2 linked regions of the Phreatobacter oligotrophus genome follow. The protein of the gene in region 2 interacts with the protein of the main gene of each other region in a pairwise test. Links are inferred from orthologs where the notes say so. Each region holds a gene or a part of one and is shown on either strand. Other genes may lie near its edges. The genes, in order: cysE and cysK.

Evidence for each region.
Region 1: the proteins of cysK (region 2) and cysE interact in binary tests that used the Escherichia coli proteins (3 or more experiments, as listed by UniProt). The link is inferred for Phreatobacter oligotrophus from one-to-one orthologs.

What each region holds. Positions count from the first base shown.
Region 1 is NZ_PZZL01000003.1:489,860-493,071, reverse strand. What follows is about bases 192-3,086. They hold cysE (serine O-acetyltransferase), read left to right. Parts: upstream 192-1,159; coding sequence 1,160-2,014; downstream 2,015-3,086. Other genes in these bases: C8P69_RS09440 (long-chain-fatty-acid--CoA ligase), read left to right, coding at 2,227-3,086; rpoN (RNA polymerase factor sigma-54), read left to right, coding at 192-757. Also shown: more of rpoN, read left to right, coding at 1-191; more of C8P69_RS09440, read left to right, coding at 3,087-3,212.
Region 2 is NZ_PZZL01000006.1:180,576-183,819, reverse strand. Bases 283-3,209 are described here. They hold cysK (cysteine synthase A), read right to left. Parts: upstream 2,272-3,209; coding sequence 1,294-2,271; downstream 283-1,293. Other genes in these bases: C8P69_RS15315 (PaaI family thioesterase), read right to left, coding at 3,005-3,209; C8P69_RS15320 (cupin domain-containing protein), read left to right, coding at 2,516-2,998; C8P69_RS15330 (flavin reductase family protein), read left to right, coding at 611-1,327; C8P69_RS15335 (hypothetical protein), read left to right, coding at 283-517. Also shown: more of C8P69_RS15335, read left to right, coding at 1-282; more of C8P69_RS15315, read right to left, coding at 3,210-3,244.

The sequences.
Region 1 (3,212 bases), on a different replicon or contig from region 2:
GCTCCGCAAGCTCTGCGCCGTGGACGAGGAGGACCTCGCCGACATGGTCGCCGAGATCCGCCGCCTGAACCCCAAGCCGGGCCTCGCATTCGGCTTTGCGCCGGTGCAGCCGCTCGTGCCGGACGTGATGGTGCGCGCCGGCCCGGATGGCGGCTGGATTGTCGAGCTGAACAGCGAGACGCTGCCGAAGGTGCTGGTCAACCAGAGCTACTACGCGCGGGTGTCGAAGACGACGAAGAGCGACGGCGAGAAGGCCTTCCTCGCCGATGCGCTGCAGACCGCGACCTGGCTTGCCCGCGCCCTCGACCAGCGCGCCCGCACGATCCTGAAAGTGGCCACCGAGATCGTCCGCCAGCAGGACGCCTTCTTCGCCCTCGGCGTGCAGTATCTGAGGCCCTTGAACCTCAAGACCATCGCCGACGCCATCGGCATGCATGAATCGACCGTGTCGCGCGTCACCTCGAACAAGTCGATCGCCACCAGCCGCGGCATTTTCGAGATGAAGTACTTCTTCACCTCGTCGATCGCGAGCTCGGAGGGCGGCGAGAGCCATTCGGCGGAAGCCGTGCGCTACCGCATCAAGCAGATGATCGATGCCGAGACGCCGGACGACGTGCTCTCGGACGATGCGATCATGGACAAGCTCAAGGACGCCGGCATCGACATCGCCCGCCGCACGGTGGCGAAGTATCGCGAGGCCCTGCGCATTCCCTCCTCCGTGCAGCGCCGGCGCGAGAAGCAGGCCATGGCGGTGTGAGGCGCTGGCCTCTGTCCGCATCTGTCGCTGCATCAAGGAAGTGCGTCCTTCGAGGCTCGCTGCCGCTCGCACCTCAGGATGAGGAATGGGGTGACCTGCAGGGCGGATCGAACTGGGCTGCCGCCCTTTTGCGTGCAAATCTCCGTCCATCCTCATCCTGAGGTGCGAGCCGCATGATGCGTCAGCATCAGCGGCGAGCCTCGAAGGACGCACTCGCGCTGTGCAATGCGCGCCGCTGTCACGAGGATCAATCACCTCTCGACAAGGCAGGGAACGGAAAGGTCATTCCGTCGTTCACCGCGTTCGCAGACGACCATTCTATCCCGTCGAATTGACTTGAATCGGCGTCGTACGGAGGTCTTATTCCCCCTCCAAGCTGATCCTGCGGAGGATTTTTCCCTCATGGCCAAGCCGCAGACCACCGGCACCGTCATCCCGCTGCCGTCCGACACCGCCGACCTCGCCTGGCACCGCCTGCGCACCGAGGCCGAGGCGAGCGCTGCCGCGAATCCCGAGATCGCCACGCTGGTGCTGCGCACCATCGGCCGCGCCTCGTCCTTCGAGGATGCGGTGGCCCGCCGCGTCGCCGCCCGCCTCGCCACGTCGGACGTGCCGGCGGATGTGGTGCACGACGCCTTCACCGAAGCGCTGGAGGCCTCCCCGGCCATCGCCGAGGCCATGCGCGCCGACGCCGCCGCGGTGATCGACCGCGACCCGGCCGCCGACCGGCTGATCGAGCCGGTGCTGTTCTTCAAGGGCTACCACGCCATCCAGGCGCATCGCGTCGCCCATTGGCTGCTCGGACAGGGCCGCCGCGACTTCGCGCTCTACCTGCAGAGCCGCTCGTCGGAGGTCTTCCAGACCGACATCAACCCGGCCGTGCGCATGGGCAAGGGCGTGTTCCTCGACCATGCCACCGGCCTCGTCGTGGGCGAGACGGCGGTGATCGAGGACGACGTCTCGATCCTCCAGGGCGTGACGCTGGGCGGAACCGGCAAGGAGGCGGGCGACCGCCATCCGAAGATTCGCCGCGGCGTGCTGATCGGCGCCGGCGCCAAGATCCTCGGCAATATCGAGATCGGCCGCTGCGCGCGCGTCGCCGCCGGTTCGGTGGTGCTCCAGCCTGTCGCGCCGAACACGACGGTCGCCGGCGTGCCGGCCAAGCCCGTCGGCACGGCGGGCTGCGCCGAGCCCTCGCGCTCCATGGACCAGATCCTCGCCCGCGAGGCGGTGGACGGCTTCAACTACGTGATCTGACGCCTCCCCTCAGACATCCCCGATGCAAGGCCCGCGCTGCCCGGCGCGGGCTTTTGTCGTCCCGACCCCTCCCCCGTCCGGCGCGGTTGCAGCGGGGCGTTTCATGGTGAGAAATAGCGCTTCATGAATGAGCCCGGCACCACCGGGGCAGATGGGGCGGACGGCATGACGGGCATGGCAGGCCATCGTGGGGCGAGGCGGGGGACCGCGCCATGACGATGCAGCTCACCCTTGCCCTGCACCGGGCGCAACGGCTGTTTCCGGACAAGACCGCCGTGGTCTTCGCCGAGCGGCGCTGGACCTACACGCAGTTCCTGGACCGGGTGGCGCGGCTCGCGGGGGTCCTTAAGGGTCTCGGCTTCCAGCCGGGCGACCGCGTCGCCATGCTCTCGCATTCCTCCGACCGCTACCTCGAGTTCTTCTTCGCGGCCTTCTGGGCCGGCGGCATCGCCGTGCCGGTCTCCACCCGCTATGCGCTGCCGGAGACGACCTTCCTCATGCAGGATTGCGGCGCCAAGGTCCTTCTCGTCGGCGACGACTTCGTCGAGATGGCCGAGGCCCTGAAGCCGCAATGCCCGGACCTCGCCCACATGATCCATGCCGGCGAAGGGCCCTGCCCGGCCGGCATGATCGCCTATGACGCGGCTCTGGCGGGCGCGGAGCCCGCCCCGGACGCGCGGCGCGGCGGCGACGACATCGCGGTGCTGTTCTACACGGGCGGCACGACCGGGCGCTCCAAGGGCGTCATGCTCACCCATACCAACTGCATGGCCAATTCCTTCGGCGGCATGGTCCACACCAAGCTCGACAGCTCGGTGGTCGGGCTCCATGCCGGGCCGCTCTATCATGCGGCCGCGGGATCCCGCGTCTTCACCAACACGCTGCTGGGCGCGACCCATGTCGTCATTCCGCGCTTCACGGTGAAGGGCGTTCTGGAGGCCATCCAGACCCATCGGATCACCATGACCTCCATGGTGCCGACCATGATGACGATGATCCTCAACGAGCCGGATCTCGACCGTTACGATCTCTCCTCGCTGCAGCTCATCGGCTATGGCGGCGCCCCCATGCCGGTGGCGACGCTTGAGGCGCTGATCCAGCGGCTGCCGCATGTCCGCTTCGCCCAGGCCTATGGCATGACCGAGCTCTCCCCGGCCTGCACCTATCTCGAGCCCGCGGACCATTCGCTCGACCCCGC
Region 2 (3,244 bases):
CCGGCTCGACCTGACGACCCCCGAGGCGGCGCTGCGCCAGTTCCTCGGCGCCTATCGGCGCGGCGACTATGTCACCGCCTTCTGGATCCTCGCCCCGGCGAGCCAGCAAGCCTTCCAGGCCCATCTGATGCGCTTCGACCTGTCGAAGATCGCGCGCGTCTCGGTGACCGGCGCCATGACCCATGCGCCGGAGATGATCCCGCCGGTCAACCGGCTGGAGCAGACCGATCCGAGCTTCAGCTTCGCCTATGCGATGCAGGTGGCCCGCCGGCTCGACATCATGCCGCTCAACCTCGCGGGCATGCCGGAGGACATGAGCCCGGCCGTCGTGCCGCGGCTCGGCACGCGCGTGCAACTCGCCGACGGGCAGGTGGAGATCGCCATGCCGCTGCAGGCCTATCGCGCGCCGGTCGTCTTCCGGATGGTGCGCAGCCCGCAGGGCCGCTGGCGGGTGCAGCAGGTGCTGCCACCCGGCGGCCACGTGGAGTCGCTACCCTTCGGCCTGCCTACGGATTGAGCCGCTCGCCGCCTGAGAAATCGGGTGGATGAAACGGGTGTCGCATCGTGCCCGCGCGGGGTTTCCTGCTGCTGACCAGCACGGAGACCCGTCATGACCCTGACCACACATCGGCCGATCGAACCAGCCATTCTCTATCTTGGCACCCCGGTCGTGCTGGTCACCAGCCTCAACCCGGATGGTAGCGCCAATGTCGCTCCGATGTCCTCTGCCTGGTGGCTCGGCTGGACCTGCCTGCTCGGTTTCGATGCAACCTCGCAGACGCCGCAGAACCTCATTCGCACCGGCCAATGTGTGCTGAACTTGCCGGGACCCGAATGTGTCGGCGCTGTCGACAGGCTCGCCTGCCTGTCGGCCTCCGATCCCCTCCCGCGCCATAAACAGATGCTCGGCTACCGGTCCGAGGCGGACAAGTTCGCTGCGGCGGGGTTGACCGCCGTTCCATCGGAAAGCGTCGCCCCGCCGCGGATCGCTGAATGTGCGATCCAGCTTGAGGCGGTCGTGGAGGAGCATCGCACCATCGGGAGCAATGACCCGCGACTGCTCGTCCCCTCGGTTGCGGTGGAAGTGCGGATCGTCCGCGCCCATGCGGCGGAGGCGATCCTGTCGGCGGAGTTCGAGAACCGGATCGACGCGGCTCGCTGGCGCCCGCTCATCATGACGCTGCGCCAGTTCTTCTCGACCGGCGAGCCGATCCACGGCTCCCGCCTCGCCGTCGTACCGGAGGAGGCCTATACCGGGCGGACGCCCCGGCGCCGGGCGCCGGGGTCCTTGGCTCAGAGCCCGTCGAACAGCGCCGTGGAGAGGTAGCGCTCGGCGAAGCTCGGGATGATGACCACGATGGTCTTGCCGGCATTTTCCGGACGCTGTCCCAGCGTGATCGCCGCCTTCACCGCCGCACCGGCGGAGATGCCTGTGGGCACGCCCTCGAGGCGGGCGAGCTCGCGGGCCTGGGCGAAGGCCTCGTCGTTGGAGACCTGGACCACCTCGTCGATGACGCCGCGGTCGAGGATGTCCGGCACGAAGCCGGCGCCGATGCCCTGGATCTTGTGCGGGCCGGGATTGCCGCCCGAGAGGACGGGGGAATCCGTCGGCTCGACCGCCACGACCTTCACCGTCGGTTTGCGCGCCTTGAGCACCTGGCCGACGCCGGTGATGGTGCCGCCGGTGCCGACGCCCGAGACGAAGATGTCGACGCCGCCCTGGGTGTCGTTCCAGATCTCCTCCGCGGTGGTGTGGCGGTGGATCTCCGGGTTCGCCGGGTTCTTGAACTGCTGCGGGATGATGGCATTGGGGTTCGCCGCGGCCAGTTCCTCGGCCTTGGCGACGGCGCCCTTCATGCCCTTCGGGCCTTCGGTGAGCACCAGCTCGGCGCCGAGCAGGGCGAGCATCTTGCGGCGCTCCACCGACATGGTCTCGGGCATGACGAGGACGAGGCGGATGCCGCGGGCGGCGGCAACGAAGGCCAGCGCGATACCGGTATTGCCGGAGGTCGGCTCGATCAGAACCGTGTCCTTTGTGATCTTCCCCGCCGCTTCCAGCGCGTCGATCATGGCGACGCCGATGCGGTCCTTGACGCTGGCGATGGGGTTGAAGAACTCAAGCTTGGCGAGGATCGTCGCCTTGACGCCATGGGTCTCGGCCAGGCGGTCGAGCCGCACCAGGGGCGTGTCGCCGATGGTCTCGGTGATGGAATTGTAGATGCGGCCGCGGCCGGGCTTGCGGGTCTTCTCGGGCGAGACGTGAGCGGTCATGGATGCCTCCCTGTATGGGCCCAATCTAACGATGCGTGGAAGGAAATTCTACGAATGGTGACGATGGGCCAAAAATAAGAACGATCGTTCTTGAGATCGGGTCCGGTGGGGAACGGGCTTGTTTTCAAACCGGCAGGGCGAGGCAGCCTCTCCCCCTGGCGGGGCTGGCTTGCGGCGGCGGGGATCGACCGCTGCGATGCATGGCGCGAAGCTTGGTCGGCATCGCTACGGGGAGAGGAATGCCATGAGCCAGCAGCCGATCCGGGCCAACGCCGTCCGCGCCGCCGATGTTCCGCCGCGCACCAAGCCGTCCAACTATCCCGAGCCGTTCTTCTCGCGCATGGCGGGGCGCACCAAGCGCCCGCTCGGCGACCTGTTCGGGCTCACCAATTTCGGCGTGAACCTGACGACGCTCGCCCCCGGGGCCATGTCGGCGCTGCTGCACCGGCACACGACGCAGGACGAGTTCGTCTATGTGCTGGAGGGCGAGCTGGTGCTGGTGACGGATGAGGGCGAGACGCCGCTGAAGCCGGGAGACTGCGCCGGCTTTGCCAAGGCGGGCATCGCCCATCAGCTGGTGAACCGGTCGGATGCACCGGCCACCTATCTGGAGATCGGCGATCGCACCCCCGGCGACAGCGCCAGCTATCCGCAGGACGATCTCGTGGCGGTCCTGCAACCCGGCGGGACCTGGGCCTTCACCCACAAGGACGGCACGCCCTACTGAGCCGCCTCAGAGGATCATCTGCGTCTGGGTGACGAGGGCGACCGGCTTGCCGTCGCCCCGGTTGATCCGTGTCTGCCAGACCTGGGTGCGGGCGCCGCGATGGACCGGCGTCGCGGTGGCGGTGAGCGTGTCGCCGACCGGACCGGCGGCGAGGAAGTTGGTCTTGCTCTCGATGGTCGTCGTGCCCTTGGCGCCGGGCGGCAGGTTCAGGAAGGTCGCGGCCGCTCCCACCGTGTCGGTCAAGGC